2 regions of the Bradyrhizobium sp. SZCCHNS1050 genome follow, and region 2 is predicted to be linked to the other one. Evidence: predicted binding sites of a transcription regulator. Region 2 holds the regulator's gene; the other holds the start of a gene.
What was found. Region 2 encodes PhoB, which activates phosphate uptake and scavenging genes when phosphate is short. Its sites were predicted from a motif close to TGTCATNNANCTGTCAT; they were not measured.
Positions count from the first base shown of each region.

Region 1: QX094_RS11970 (alkaline phosphatase D family protein) is a predicted target of PhoB. The motif match lies at 2,953-2,969, and genes of this name have one in related genera.

Region 1 is NZ_JAUETR010000001.1:2,627,944-2,635,946, reverse strand. It holds gene QX094_RS11990 (TAXI family TRAP transporter solute-binding subunit) at 1-252, shown strand, start outside; gene QX094_RS11985 (YkvA family protein) at 372-773, opposite strand; gene QX094_RS11980 (4a-hydroxytetrahydrobiopterin dehydratase) at 879-1,226, opposite strand; gene QX094_RS11975 (TAXI family TRAP transporter solute-binding subunit) at 1,557-2,900, shown strand; gene QX094_RS11970 (alkaline phosphatase D family protein) at 3,040-4,611, shown strand; gene QX094_RS11965 (response regulator) at 4,648-5,022, opposite strand; gene QX094_RS11960 (Crp/Fnr family transcriptional regulator) at 5,190-5,951, shown strand; gene typA (translational GTPase TypA) at 6,355-8,003, shown strand, end outside.
Region 2 is NZ_JAUETR010000001.1:985,852-993,854, forward strand. It holds gene QX094_RS04645 (nickel-dependent hydrogenase large subunit) at 1-1,287, opposite strand, end outside; gene QX094_RS04650 (HupU protein) at 1,284-2,300, opposite strand; gene QX094_RS04655 (HoxN/HupN/NixA family nickel/cobalt transporter) at 2,316-3,437, opposite strand; gene QX094_RS04660 (trypsin-like serine protease) at 3,614-4,930, opposite strand; gene phoB (phosphate regulon transcriptional regulator PhoB) at 5,078-5,785, opposite strand; gene phoU (phosphate signaling complex protein PhoU) at 5,802-6,518, opposite strand; gene pstB (phosphate ABC transporter ATP-binding protein PstB) at 6,549-7,370, opposite strand; gene pstA (phosphate ABC transporter permease PstA) at 7,367-8,003, opposite strand, start outside.

The DNA of each region.
Region 1 (8,003 bases), 1.6 Mb from region 2:
CCGAAGTGGAAGGAGGTTTCGCTGTCGGCGCCGCTCGCCGGCTGGCAGCGGCTGCCGTCCGCCAGCAAATGGCTGGAGAGCCACGCCATGGAAGGCGCACAGCGCGACCGCTTCGATGACTTCCTGAAGCAGAGCAGCGCCGGCAGGGCGATGCCGAGCGAGGCCGACCGCGAGGCGCTGTTCAAGCAGTACCAGGCCTGGGAGGCCGAGAAGACCGGCAGCGCCCGCGCCCAGGCGCGCGGCCAGCGCTGAGCTCGTAGCGTTCGACGAAGTCCCATCAAGAGAAAAGCCCCGCGGATGCGGGGCTTTTTGCTGTTGTGCCCTTCCGATGCGCTGACTGCGGGCGCCCGGCTTGCCGGCCGGAGCCGCCGTCAGCCGATATTCTCGCCGTCAGCGTTCTTGTCTGCCGCCAGCCGCGCGAGTACGGCGCGGGCTGCCGCATGATGGTCGGGCGTGATGTGCGAGGCGACCATGCGGATGGCGGTGGCGAGCACCGCCGCGTCGTCGGTGAAGCCGAGGATGGGCAACACGTCAGGCATGAAGTCGAACGGCACGACGAAGTAGGCGATGGCGCCGAGCAGGGCGACCTGTACGTGCCGGGGTGTCTCCTTGTCGAAGGCGCAGTAATACGCCGCAAGCAGCTCCTCGGCGAATGGCAGCCGCGCGACAACCTTCTTGAACTTGATCCAGAAACGACGGCGAAGGGTCTCGCGATCCCGGGCCAGCCGCTCCGCGGGCTCGAAGCCAACGCTGTAGTCGGTCGCATCCGACATGATGTCCGATCTCCGGTTCCCGACGGCGCTGGGGGCGCGGTCCTCGCCCTCGGATGTGGTGATGGCGGCGCCGGCCGCAAGGCGCGTGCCGTCGTCGCGAAGATCTCAGCCGCGCATCGTCGCGGCGATCGCATTCATCGCCTTGGCGAGCGCGATGTCGCGCATGGTCACGCCGCCTGCGTCATGGGTCGTGAGGACCACCTCGACGGTGCGGTAGACGTTGCGCCACTCGGGATGATGGTCAGCCTTTTCAGCGACCAAGGCGACGCGGGTCATGAAGCCGAAGGCTTCGTTGAAGTCTGTGAATGTGAACGTGCGGGCGATGGCCTCACGGCCCTGCGCCTCGGACCAGCCGGGAAGCTCCCGCAAGGCGGTGGCGCGTGCCTCCGCCGACAATGGTTGCGGCATCTCGATCTCCTCTTGTGGTGCAATCGACCGGACACGCGGCGGCATCCGGGCGATCGCGGGGCTACCTCCGGCTGGGTCGCGCCGGTGTCCGGTTGCCAAGACTAACCGAAAACGCATCCCTATCAGAGCCTTGTCACAGGCGCGATGCCGGAGGCGCTTGGAACTGCCCCGATCCTCCGGCGACTGGTGCGATGGTAACCATGACGCAGATGTCACCCCGGGCGGACAAGAAATTTGCTACAGTTCGGCTCTATTGAAGGACGACGTGGCCAGACGAAGCCGCCTGTGGCATCGCCCGGGCCTGGGACCACCGGAGGACGGGATCTGGTAGATACTCAGACCACGCCAGCGCAGCGCTCACGGATGCGCCCAGCCGTGTTCATCGTCATCGCCGGGATCCTCGCGGTCGTCGGCGCTTTGACGGGTGCCTACTATTTCGCGATGCGTCCCGTGGTGCTCAAGATCGCGGTCGGTCCGCCCAACAGCGACGACCTGAAGGTCGTCCAGGCCCTGACCCAGGCCTTTTCCCAGTCGCACGCCTCCGTCAGGCTGCGGCCGGTTCCGACCGAGGGCGCCGCACAGAGCGCGCAGGCGCTGGCCGCAGGCAAGGTTGACCTCGCGATCGTCCGGGGTGACCTCGAGGTCCCAAAGAACGCGCAGGCCGTGGCGACGCTGCGCAAGAACGTCGCCGTGCTCTGGGTGCCTCCGGGCGGCAAGGGCAAGGGTCGCAAGGGCGCCAAGATCACCAAGATCTCCCAGCTCGCGGGCCACAAGGTCGGCATCATCGGTCGGACCCCGGCGAACGCCAATTTGCTGAAGGTGATCCTGCATCAGTACGGCGTCGACGCCGGCAAGGTCGAGATCGTCCAAGTCCCGATCACCGAGGCCGCCGAAGCCGTGCGCAACCAGCGGGCGGACGTCTATCTTGCGGCCGGACCGATCAATAGCAAGATCACGGCGGATGCGATCGCCGCTGCCACCAAGGACGGCGGCACGCCGACCTTCCTGGCGATCGATTCGGCCGAAGCGATCGCGCAGAACCACCCCGAATATGAATCGACCGAAATTCCCGCCGGCGCGTTTGGCGGCTCGCCCGATCGTCCCGAGGACGAGGTGAAGACCATCAGCTTCAACCACCACATCGTGGCGCGCAAAGGCCTGTCGGATTCGACCGTGTCCGCGTTCACCCATCAGCTGTTTTCGGTGCGCCAGCAATTGCTGTCGGAGTTCCCGCTGGCTGCCAAGATCGAGACCCCCGACACCGACAAGGACGCCGCGATTCCGGCGCATCCCGGCGCGGCGGCGTTCATCAACGGCGAGGAGAAGACATTCCTCGACCGCTACAGCGACTACATCTGGTGGGGCCTGATGGCGCTTTCGGCGATGGGTTCGGCCGGTGCCTGGTTCGCCGGCTATCTCAAGCGCGACGAACGCACCATCAACACCTCGCTGCGCGATCGTCTGCTGGAGATGATCACGATCGCGCGCAAGAGCGATTCGACCGAGGAGCTCGACCAGCTGCAGAGCGAGGCCGACGAGATCCTGCGCAACACGCTGACCTGCTTCGAGGACGGTGCAATCGAGCACGGGGCGTTGACCGCGTTCAACATCGCGCTCGAGCAGTTCCACAACGCGGTGGCCGATCGCAAGCTCATCCTGATGAGCATGCCCGCCAATCTGCAGCGAACCGGCGCGCAGCTGCGTGCCGCCGGCACCTGAGGTCGGACCACGCTTGCCCTGCGGCCGTGTCACGCGCTGTCCACGGCGCGATTGTAATTCCAGCGTCATCAATCTTTTCTAGGTCTGCCGGGCCGTGGCTCGCGCCGGCTCCCGCGCGCGATCCGACCAGGAGATCCGCATGACGCTTCGCATTCCTCGACCGCACACCGCCCTGTCCCGCCGCCGCTTCCTGTCGACGGCCGCCGCAGCCGGCGTCACGACGCTGGCGATGCCCTATCTGAGCCGCGCCGCCGACCGGCCGCAGATCACGCATGGCGTGCAGTCCGGCGACGTCGGCATGGATGGTGGCGTGGTCTGGGCGCGCGCGGACCGGCCGTCGCAGATGCTGGTCGAGGTGGCGACCACCGAGTCGTTCAAGGACGCACGGGCGCTGCCACCGATCGCCGCGCTTCCGGAAAGCGACTTCACGGCCAAGATGCTGATCGACGGCCTTCCGAGCGGCCAGGACATCTTCTACCGTGTCAAGTTCCGGGACCTGTCGCATACCGCCGTCGAAAGCGAGGCCGTGGCCGGCCGCTTCCGCACCGCGCCAGGCAACAAGCGCGACGTCTCGTTCGTCTGGGGCGGCGACGTGGCGGGGCAGGGCTGGGGCATCAATCCCGATGATGGCGGCATGTTCACCTTCTCGACGATGAGGAAGCACCGCCCGGACTTCTTCCTGCACTCCGGCGACACCATCTACGCCGACGGTCCGATCAAGTCCGAGGTGAAGCTGCCGGACAACAAGGTGTGGAAGAACCTCACCGTGGAAGAGAAGGCCAAGGTCGCCGAGACGCTCGACGAATTCCGTGCCGCCCACAAATACAATTTCCTCGACGAGAACGTTCGCGCCTTCAATGCCGAGGTGCCGATCTTCGTGCAGTGGGACGATCACGAGGTCACCAACAACTGGTCGGCCTCCAAGGAGCTGCCCGCCGCCTACAAGGAGCGCAACATCCAGTTGCTCGCGGCCCGCGCGGCGCGCGCCTTCCACGAGATGTATCCGATGCGCGAGAGCATCATCGAGCCGGGCCGAGTCTATCGCACCATCAACTATGGCCCGCATCTCGACGTGTTCGTGCTCGACGAGCGCAGCTACCGCGGCGCCAACGGTCCCAATCTCGAGGACAAGTATGGTCCGGCGTCCTACTTCATCGGGCCGGAGCAGATGCGCTGGTTGAAGCAGGCGCTGCTCAATTCCCGCGCGACCTGGAAGGTGATCGCCTCCGACATGCCGCTCAGCATCATCGTCTATGACGACGCGGCCAACAAGAAGGGCTCGGAAGCCATCGCCCAGGGTGACGGCCCGGCGCGCGGCCGCGAGCTCGAGATTGCCGAGATCCTGCGCTTCATCAAGACGGCGCCGATCCAGAACACGGTGTGGCTGACGGCGGACGTGCATTACGCGGCCGCGCATTATTACGATCCGAACAAGGCGCAGTTTCAGGACTTCGAGCCGTTCTGGGAGTTCGTCTCCGGTCCGCTGCATGCCGGTACGTTCGGTCCGAACGAGCTCGACAACACCTTCGGCCCCGAGGTGCGCTTCATCAAGGCGCCCGGCCTCGACAAGCAGAATCTGCCGCCGTCGGCCGGCATGCAGTTCTTCGGCCACGTCAAGATCGAAGGCGCCACGGGCCAGATGACCGTGACCCTGCGGGATCGCGCCGACGTCGCGCTGTGGTCGACCACGCTCGATCCGAAGCTGGGCTGAGCCTTCTGCGTCGGCGACCGCGTGCGGCGACCGCAACTAATCGCGTCGCCGCAGCACCGCCTCCAGCGCCTCGGTCGGGCAAGGCTTCGGCAGCCGCGGCCGGTCGGCGAACGCGGGTGGCACGCGGTCGGCGCCATAGCCGGTCGAGAAGGCGAAGGGAATGCCGAGCGCCGTCAGCCGCTCGGCAATCGCAAAGCTCTTTTCGCGGACCAGGCCGACATCGAGCAGCGCGAATTGCGGGACGCGCTCGGCGATCATGGCGAGCGCGGTTGCGACGTCGGCTGCGATCCTGATGTCGGGAACGCCGAGGTCGGTGATGGTGTCTTCCAGTCCGAGCGCAATGATGGGGTCGTCTTCGACGACCAGCACATGCTGATAGAACTCGGGCACGCCTGATTGCGGGCTGGTCATGGGATCTGCGGGTTCCAGGATGAGGGATGGACCCCGCGGCCGGCGCCTCCTCTCGAGCGCGCTGGCGGGTTCCTGGAACCAAGGCAGCATATCAGAGTTCCTGTGTCGGTGCACTTGTGAACACAAGGTGCACGGATCACGCACATGCGTTGCGCACGGGGATGACGATGCTGAGCCAAGGTGTGACCACGCTGAGCCGGGAGCGGCCCTACAACAACCTGCTGCGGCGGCTCAGTCCGGCCGACTACGCGCTGATCTCGCCGTATCTGGTGGAGGATGAGGCAACGCCGAACGAGCTGCTCTACAGTCCGGGTGACGACGTCCAGATCGTGCATTTTCCCTGCGGGCCGGCGCTGACGTCCTATCTCGTTCCCAATGAGGATGGCCGCGACGTCGAGACCATCCTGGTCGGCCGCGAGGGCGCCGTCGGCGGGATCGTCAGCGAAGGCTTCCTGCCGGCCTACACACGGATCGTCGTCAAGTTCGGCGGCCCGTTCGCACGGCTGCCGCTGTCCCGCCTGGCGGCCGCCAAGCTGCAATCCAAGACGCTGCGCAACGTGTTCGCGCGCTACGCCGATTGCATGCTGGCACAGATGTTCCAGTCGACCGCCTGCAACGCGATCCATTCGATCGAGCAGCGGACGGCGAAGTGGATCGTGGCCGCGATGGACCGTACCGATGGCGAGCCGATCGTGCCGCTGACGCATGAGCAGCTGGCAACGCTGCTGGGCGTCGGCCGCAGCTACGTCAGCCGGGTTGTCCAGACCTTCAGGGCCGAGGGCATTCTCGAAACCCGCCGCGGCGCCTTCATGGTGCGGGACTTCGACGCGCTGAAGCGCCGCTCCTGCCTGTGCAACGAGGCCGTGAAGACCCATTTCGAGGAGGTCCTGCGCGGCGTCTATCCGACCGAGCAGGCCGCGGCGGGCTGAGCCTGCAGGCGCCAGTGACTTTCCGCGCACAGACACCAGCCAACCGCGTTGGCTGTCAGCGCTGGTCCTCGTGGAATTGCCGGTCGGAGTGGTTGGTCTCGTCTTCTCCCGCGCTGCCCGGAAGCGTGCGGTCGCGGAGGCGTTAGCCAGCCGCTTGGAAACCGCTCCTCGTTCCTGAAAGCAGTCATTGTTTTTTGGCATTTTCTGCCTATATTGCGCCGCAACGCGTGAGGTCTGCCCGGTCGATTGGCCGGGCTTCCTATTTGGGGCTGCCGGCCCCTGCCGCCGAACGAGTTTCGCGAGCGCGCGTCGCAAAGCTAACAGCTTGATTCGACTATAACAAAGCGCGCGCCCCGCCGGGGACAGAGCACGAGCTCTTGAGAAAGCTTAGAAGACACCGACCATGAATCTTCGCAACATCGCCATCATCGCCCACGTCGACCACGGCAAGACCACCCTGGTTGATCGTCTCCTGCAGCAGTCGGGTACCTTCCGCGAGAACCAGAAGGTCGCCGAGCGCGCCATGGACTCCAACGATCTGGAGCGCGAGCGCGGCATCACCATCCTGGCCAAGGCCGCCTCGGTGCAGTGGAAGGACACCCGCATCAACATCGTCGACACTCCCGGCCACGCCGATTTCGGCGGCGAGGTCGAGCGCATCCTGAACATGGTGGACGGCGCCCTGGTGCTGGTCGACGCCGCCGAGGGCCCGCTGCCGCAGACCAAGTTCGTGGTCTCCAAGGCGCTCAAGGTCGGCCTCAAGCCGATCGTCGTCATCAACAAGGTCGACCGTCCCGACGCCCGTCCGACCGAGGTTATCAACGAGGTGTTCGACCTGTTCGCCGCACTCGACGCGTCCGAGGAGCAGCTCGACTTCCCGATCCTGTACGGGTCGGCCAAGCAGGGCTGGATGGCCGAGAGCCCGGAAGGTCCGAAGGACGCCGGGATGCAGCCGCTGTTCGACCTGGTGCTGCGCCATGTGCCGGCGCCGTCGGTCGAAGAGGGACCGTTCCGCATGATCGGCACCATCCTGGAGGCCAACAACTTCCTGGGTCGCATCATCACCGGCCGCATCACCTCGGGCAGCATCAAGCCCAACCAGGCCGTGAAGGTGCTGAACGCCGAAGGCAAGGTCGTCGAGCAGGGCCGTATTTCCAAGATTCTCGCGTTCCGCGGCATCGAGCGCGTGCCGCTCGACGAGGCCGAGGCCGGTGACATCGTCGCCATCGCGGGCCTGACCAAGGGCACCGTCGCCGACACGTTCTGCGATCCCTCGGTCGAGACTCCGCTCCCGGCGCAGCCGATCGACCCGCCAACCGTGTCGATGTCCTTCATCGTCAACAACTCGCCGCTGGCGGGCACCGAAGGCGACAAGGTCACGAGCCGCATGATCCGCGACCGCCTGCTGCGCGAGGCCGAGGGCAATGTCGCGCTGCGCGTCGTCGAATCCGCCGACAAGGACGCCATGGAAGTGTCGGGCCGCGGCGAATTGCAGCTCGCGATCCTGATCGAGACCATGCGCCGCGAAGGCTTCGAGCTGTCGGTGTCGCGTCCGCGCGTGGTGCTGCAGAAGGACGAGGCCACTGGCGCGTGGCTGGAGCCGATCGAGGAGGTCGTGATCGACGTCGACGAGGAGCATTCCGGCGTCGTCGTGCAGAAGATGAGCGAGCGCAAGTCCGAGATGATCGAGATGCGCCCGTCCGGCGGCAACCGCCTGCGGCTGGTGTTCTACGCGCCGACCCGCGGCCTGATCGGCTATCAGGGCGAGCTGCTCACGGACACCCGCGGCACCGCGATCATGAACCGCCTGTTCCACGGCTATGCCCCGTTCAAGGGCGAGATCGCCGGCCGCCGCAACGGCGTCTTGATCTCCAACGACCAGGGCGAGGCGGTGGCCTACGCGATGTTCAAGCTGGAGGACCGCGGCCCGATGATGATCGAGCCGGGCTGGAAGGTCTATCGCGGCATGATCGTCGGCGAGCACACCCGCGACAACGATCTCGAGATCAACGTCCTGAAGGGCAAGCAGCTCACCAACATCCGCACCACGTC
Region 2 (8,003 bases):
GCTCGTCGGCGCGATGATCTGATAACGCTCGATCCGGCCGGAGCGCACCGCGAGCCAGTGGCCGAGGCTGCCGCGCGCAGCTTCCACGAGCCCGACGAAATTGCCGTCGGCCGCGCTGGCGCTGCTGTCGCAGAACGGCTCGTTGAGACGCAGCCCCTTGATCCAGTGCTCGATCGACAGCGCGAGCCGCGCAGTTTCGATCAGCCGGGCGATGACACGATTGCGGACATTGCTGCGACCGCTCGCGAGCAGCGCGGTGATCAACGGCTGACCGTCGATGGCCTGCCTTGCGAGAGCGCCGACCTCGACCGGTTCTCCCGCAAGACGCGGCGCCTTGCACCAGCTATAGGCGTCGGCTTTGTCGGCATCGGGCACGGTGCGGCTCTCGGCCGGATCGAGCGACGTATCGTGCATCCAGGCGTGCGAGACGTCCTCGGTGATGCCGTCCGACGGCAAAGCGTGGACCTCGCCGCTGCTCGTGCGGACACCAGCGCGAAAACGAGCCCCATTGAAGTCGTGATACGCGCCGAAGCTCATCAAGAGACCGGGTCCGCTGCCGAGGTCGGCCAGCGCGAGCGCATCGGCCAGCCGAAGGAAATGCGCGAAGTCGCCGGCGCGGCCCTCCCGCCAACGGTCGAGCTCGTCCGATGTCGACAAGGCGAGCACGTTCTCCAGCTTGTCGGCAAACACGACGCGTTCAAGGAAACCGCGAAACGACGCCGCGATCGCGTTGAGCCGCACGCGCTCGCCGAGCTCGATCGCGCGCGTCGTCCCGCCTGGCTGGAAGGCGAGACTGTGCGGCCATTTGCCGGCGATCAGGCCCATGATCTCGAGCAGCCGCGCGCGGGCAGGCAACGCATCGCGGGCCGCGCTGCCCTTCGTGGCCGCGAAGCGCTCGGCCGTAGCCGAATGCCAGGCATGCGAGGCGTAGACGTCGCGGGCGAAGTCCGGCATGAAGAAGATGTAGAAATGCGTCAGATGGTCGGCTGCGTTCTCGGCCGCGTGCGCGATGTTGGCCGCGAGGACGCCGTTTGGCGCTGCCGCAATACCCATGGCCTGGCGCAACGCCGCGGCGGCGGCGATCGATTGCGACACCGAGCAGATGCCGCAGATTCGCGGTGCGATCACCAGGGCGTCCAGCGACGGCCGCCCCTCCAGGATCTGCTCGAAGCCGCGATAGAGCGGCGCCGTCACCTCCGCCCTCGTGACGCGACCGCTCTCGATATCGAGCCTGACCTCGAGATCGCCTTCGACACGATTGAACGGTCCGACCGTGATCCGCGTCATGGACGGCGCTTGTCGCCGGCACGGCCCGGCGGCACCACGACATGATCCGCCGTCGCATTGACTCGGACGCGACGCGGCGTGGCCGATTTCGACAGCGCTGCGAGCGCGACGAACCAGGCCTTGGGCATGTCGGTCGGAAGCCCCACGGGAATGCCGGCGAGCTTGGCCGTCTGCAGATAGTTCTGCGCGCTCTCGAAGCCCGGCGAGGTGCAGGCGATGCAGGCGTAGCCGCCCTTGGTGCAGGAGCCGCCGCCGTTCCACGAGCGCTGATTGCAGTCGCCGACCGCTTGCGTCGCGCGGCAGCCGAGATGCTCCATCAGGCAGCCGCGCTCCGACATCGTCTCCGCGCTCGCCTTGAACTCGTAGAACTCGTTGCGCGAGCAGCCGTGATGCGCCAGGTGATTGGCGATGAAGGTCGGACGGCCGACTGCGTCGAGGCCGTCTGCCGACAGATCGCCCGAGGTGAGCGCCAGCAGGCTTTCCATCATCCAACCCGGATGCGGCGCACAGCCTGCGACGTTGATCACCGGCAGCCCGCGTTTCGAGCGGAAGCCCGCGCCGAGCGCGCCGCCGATGTCGCTGCCCTCGAACTGCAATCCGACCGCATCGGTCGGGTTGATGCCGGCAGCAGGAATGCCGCCATAGGCGGCGCAACTGCCGACGGCAACGACGTAGTCGGCCAGCGGCGCCAGATCGAGCAGCCAGTGATAGATCGAGCGGTTGGTGCCGGCGAGCATGTTGAAGCGGCCGGTCAGGCCAGGTCCGCGCGCCACCGAGCCTTCGAGCACCAGCAGATCGAGCCGCTCGCGACCGTCGCGGATCGCCTCCAACAGCTCCACCACCTCGTCTCCGGTCTGCTCGCTGACGGAGGGATGCCATACCAGATCGATGCCGGATTGGCGCAGCTCGTCGAACCAGCCGGACGCGCCGCTTTCCAGGATCGACATCGTGCAGCCGCCGCAGCTCGCACCCTGCAGCCATAGCATCCTGATCGTTCCCTCAGAGCCGACCATCATAAGGCCCCGCTCCTAGCCCGTCTTAAGCGTTCCGCTTCGTATCACCGGCGGGTTTAGCGCCCCCGCATGAACACTGGCAAGCGCTTCCCCGGGCATAGCCTCGGAACCGCGCTGGCTGCGACCGAGCAGCATGGCGATCGCCCAGATCAGTCCGAACAGGCCAATCGCGACGATCCCGAGATTGGCGACATCGTCGCCCAGCGCGGTGGCGACCCTCGTCCATCCCCCGGTCAGGCCAAGCCGCGGCGCCAACAGCGTGATCGCCTCGAAGCCGCCGATCACCAGCGCGATCGCGACAGAGGCGCCGGTGATCACGAGGTTATAGCGCAGCTTGCGTGCGGGATCGGTCAGCGCCCAGCGATAGGCGCCGACCATCAGCATGCTGTCGGCGGTGTCGACGGTGGCCATCGCCGCCGCGAACAGCGCCGGAAACACCAGCACGTGCGCAAGACTCGCGCCGCGCGCGGCCTCGGTTGCCGACAGGCTAAGAAGCCCGATCTCGCTCGCAGTGTCGAAGCCGAGACCGAACAGGAAACCGAGCGGATACATGTGCCAGGCGCGTCCCACCAGGCGGAGCACCGGGCGCAGCAGGCGGATGAGGATGCCCCGTCCGGAGCTTCCGGCGGTTTCCATCTCGGACTGCGGCTGTGCGGCGCGGCGCCAGAGGTTCACGAACAGAATGAGGTTCGCCAACGCGATCAGCAGCAGGAAGCCGGCCGACACCGACGTGCCGATGACGCCGCCGATCGCCCTGATCGCGCTCTCTTCATCCAGGAGGTCGGCGCCGGCGATGAGGCTCACGACGATGGTGGCGATGACGACGACGCTGGAATGGCCGAGCGCAAAATACAGGCCGGCGGCGCGCGGGGCGCTACCGTCCTGCACCAGCTTCCGCACGACGTTGTCGATCGCCGCGATGTGATCCGCATCGACCGCATGGCGCAGTCCGAGCAGCCAGGCCAGCATCGCGGTGCCGACGATGGCGGGCCGGTCGGCGTAGAGCGCGAACGCCCAGGCCCAGGCGAGCGCGTTGGCGGCGACCAGCCCGCCGACGAGCGCAACGTTGCGGCCGGGCTGCGATCGCCACCACAGCAGCCGAGGGGCACGAGGATGATCAATTTGAACAATCGTCATACTCGGACTATAGCAAGAGCCAGGCCAGTTCGGTAAAGCCCCCCGCTGCAGGCAAAAACTGCAGGAAAACGTGGGCGGCCCTTCCCGGATTGCCCTCTCGCTTGGCAACCCGCTATCCAGTCACGCACAGATCATGACCAGCGGCGGGACATCTTCTTCTCTCGCCCCTCCTTCGCTCACCGCATCGAGGCACTCTGTGCCGTGATCTCGCGCCGCACGACCGCCTCGAACTGGCTCGCGGGGGCGGCGAACATCAGCCGGGTCTCCTCGTGGAACGCCGAGAAGATGCCGACCACGGCCGGCTGTCCGCCGACGTCGGCCATGATGGGGGAGCCCGAATAGCCGAAATTGGCGAGGCAATGCACCGTCAGCAGCATCTCGTCCTTGGTCATGCCGGCGCTGCAATTGCGCTGGCCGGTCGGCGAATAGCGCCGCTCCTGGCCATAGCCGATCTCGGAGATGGTTCCGGCCGTGGTCGCAGCCTGCAATTCCTCGCGCGTCAGCGCCCTGACCTCAACCGGCTTCGACGGCAGCGCGTCCTTCAGCACGATCAGTGCCCAATCGGCGGGCGAGCGGTCGAGCGACCATCTGTCGTGCCGGGTCGGGACGAAATCGGGCGCCACGATCAGCTTGTCGGCGACCGACGATGCCGCCGGCGTGCCCCTGTTCATGCCGGCCAGGAAGCGGACGTTGCCGGGGCTGACCTGCGCCACGCCGTTGAACACGCAATGCGCCGCGGTGAGCACGACGCGCGGCGCGACCAGCGTGCCGGTGCACCAGCCGCCGGTCGAGTATTGCGCGACGGTGACGACGCCGATCGACGACGCCGGCCACGAGGTGGGATCGACGACCTCGCCGATGTGGCGGTCGAGCCCGAGCAGTTGCTCCGGACGCGGAGCGGCGATGCCGGCCTCCGCCGATTCCGGCTTCGGCCGCCAGGCCGCAATGGCACTCTGGGCCTGGACGCGCTGCGGCTCGGTCAACTTGACCCGCTGCACGTCGCGGCCGGCCGATCGCACGCCGCTACGGCCCGCCATCACCAGCCAGGCATAGCCCTGCACGACGTCCTGTTTCACACCGCGGCCGTCGAGCAGCATCAGGCCGAGCATGTATTGCGACTGGGCGAAGCCCTGCGCCGCGGCGCGGCTGAACCAGCGGCCGGCTTCGCCGTAATTGCTCGCAACACCTTCGCCGTTGACGTAGGCGATGCCGAGATAGTGTTGCGCGACAGCGAGCCCCTGATCGGCGGCCTTGCGGTACCACGCCAGCGCCTCGGCGGGGTTGCGCGGTTGGCCCCAGCCGAAGGCGTGCATGAAGCCGACGTCGAACTGCGCCCGCGCATCGCCCTTGGCGGCCAGCGGCAGCAGCCGTCGCATCGCCGCCGCATGCTGCCCGTTGCCTGCCGCCGCGACCGCGTCTTCGAGCTCGGCGGCCGTGGCGCCCGCCGCGCCGCCGAGCAGCACGGCAAGAGATATGATGATGGTCTTGATCAAGGGCGTCCGCTGGGACCGAAACATCGTGACGGGCCACGAAGCAGACACGATCAAGACGGCGGCGGCGTGGCGGAAAGCGGACCGCGATCTCCTCAATCGGGCCGCCTCGCGTCTCACACCTGCTGCGTCCTCACGCCCGATCGCCCCTTACACCTGCTCGCTCTTGGCGAAGCGATCATCGAGCGCATAACCGGCGCCGCGCACGGTGCGGATCGGGTCCTGCTCGCGGCCGGGATTGAGCAGCTTGCGCAGGCGGCCGATATGGACGTCGACGGTGCGCTCGTCGATGTAGATGTCGCGGCCCCAGACACTGTCGAGCAGCTGCTCGCGGCTGAACACGCGGCCGGGATGCTCCAGGAAGAACTCGAGCAGGCGGTATTCGGTCGGACCGAGATCGATCGGCCGCCCCGAGCGCGCCACGCGGCGTTTCTCGCGGTCGAGCTCGATGTCGCCATAGGACAGCACGGTCGCCAGCCGCTCCGGACTCGCCCGCCGCAGCAGGCCTTTCACCCGCGCCAGAAGCTCCGGCACCGAGAACGGCTTGACGATGTAGTCGTCGGCGCCGGTCGCGAGGCCGCGCACGCGCTCGCTCTCCTCCCCGCGTGCGGTGAGCATGATGATCGGCAACTGCCGGGTCTCGGTCCGCGCCCGCAGGCGGCGGCACAGCTCGATGCCGGACAGGCCCGGCAGCATCCAGTCGAGCACGACGAGATCGGGAACACGCTCCTTCAGGCGCGTGTCGGCTTCGTCGCCGCGCGCCACGGTCTCGACCTCGTAGCCTTCGGCCTCGAGGTTGTAGCGCAGCAGCGTCGTCAGCGCCTCCTCGTCCTCCACCACCAGAATTCGGGCGCCCATGTCTGAACCGTCTCTCTCAGTTGCCGGGGATCGTCGATGCGAAGCTCGTCATGTCGCCCTTCGGGCGCTTGTCCATGATCTGCTGGCCTTCGATCATATAGAACACCGTCTCGGCGATGTTGGTCGCGTGATCGCCGATGCGCTCGATATTCTTGGCGCAGAACATCAGGTGGATGCAGAACGAGATGTTGCGCGGATCCTCCATCATGTAGGTCAGGAGCTCGCGGAACAGCGAGGTGCAGATGGCATCGACTTCCTCATCGCCCTTCCACACCGTCATCGCCGCCGGCAAATCGTGCGCGGCATAGGCGTCCAGCACCGTCTTGACCTGCGACTGCACGAGATCGGTCATGTGCTCGAGCCCGCGGATCAGCTTCAGCGGATGGAAGTCGCTCTCCAGCGCCGCGACGCGCTTGCCGATGTTCTTGGCGAGATCGCCGATACGCTCCAGATCGGTCGCCACGCGCATCGCGCCGACGATCTCACGCAGGTCGACCGCCATCGGCTGTCGCCGGGCGATGGTAAGAACGGCGCGCTCCTCGATGATGCGTTGCAGCTTGTCGACCTCGGCGTCGGTGGCGACCACCTTCTGGCCGAGCGCGATGTCGCGCCGCACCAGCGCATCGACGGAATCGACGATCAGCCGCTCCGCGAGGCCGCCCATCTCCGATACCAGACGGGTGAGGTCCTGCAGATCGCTGTCGAACGCCTTGGCGGTATGTTCACTGGCCATGATGATCTCCTGAAGACAATGTCGTCGGCGTCAGCCGAACCGGCCGGTGATATAATCCTGGGTCCGCCGATCGCTCGGCGAGGTGAAGATCTTGCTGGTGTCGTCGAACTCGATCAGCTCCCCGAGATACATGAAGGCGGTCTTGTCGGAGACGCGCGCCGCCTGCTGCATGTTATGCGTCACGATGGCGATCGTATAGTTTTCGGCGAGTTCCTGGATCAGCTCCTCGACCTTGGCGGTCGAGATCGGATCGAGCGCCGAGCACGGCTCGTCGAACAGGATCACCTCCGGCCGGACCGCCACGGTACGCGCGATGCACAGCCGCTGCTGCTGGCCGCCGGACAGCGACAGGCCCGAGGCGTTGAGCTTGTCCTTGACCTCGTTCCACAGCGCGCCGCCGCGCAGCGCCTTCTCGACCCGGTCGTCCATCTCCGACTTGGAGATCTTCTCATAGAGGCGGATGCCGAAGGCGATGTTCTCGTAGATCGTCATCGGGAACGGCGTCGGCTTCTGGAATACCATGCCGACCCGGGCACGCAGCAGGTTCAGATCGAGCTTGGGATCGAGGATGTTGGTGTTGTCGAGCATCAGCTGCCCGGTCGCCCGCTGCCCCGGATAGAGATCGTACATCCGGTTGAAGATGCGCAGCAGCGTGGACTTGCCGCAGCCGGACGGGCCGATGAACGCGGTGACGCGGTTGGTGCCCAGCGACAGGTTGATGTTCTTCAGCGCGTGATGGTCGCCGTAGTAGAAGTTGAGGTTGCGCGCGGTCACCTTGGCCGGCGCATCCGGAAGCGCCTTGCCGTGAAGAGCGTGATTGGGCTGACTGACGGAGACGGACAGTTCGGTCATTTGGTGTTCCTCTCGGCGCCGAGAATGCGTGCACCGATGTTCAGGGCGAGCACGGCCAGAGTGATGAGAAGGGCTCCGCTCCAGGCCAGTTGTTTCCAGTAGGCATAAGGGCTCTGGACGAAATTGTTGATGGTGACGGGCAGGTTCGCCATCGTCTTGGAAAGGTTGAGGCTCCAGAACTGGTTCGACAGCGCGGTGAACAGCAGAGGCGCGGTCTCGCCGGCGACGCGGGCGGTCGCCAGCAGCACGCCGGTGATGAGGCCCGAGCGCGCCGCCCGATAGGCGATGCGGCGGATCACCAGCGAGCGCGGCAGGCCGAGCGCAGACGCCGCCTCGCGCAGCGGGTTGGGCACGAGCAGCAGCATGTCCTCGGTGGTGCGCAGCACCACCGGGATCACGATGACCGCCAATGCAAGGGAACCCGCGAGTGCCGAGAAGCCGCCCATCGGCACCACGACCGCACCATAGATGAACAGGCCGATGATGATCGAGGGCGCCGACAGCAGGATGTCGTTGATGAAGCGGATCACCGAGGTCAGGCGGTCGTTGCGGCCGTATTCGGCGAGATAGGTGCCGGCAAACAGGCCGAGCGGCGCGCCGATGCCGACGCCGATGATCGTCATGATCAAGGAG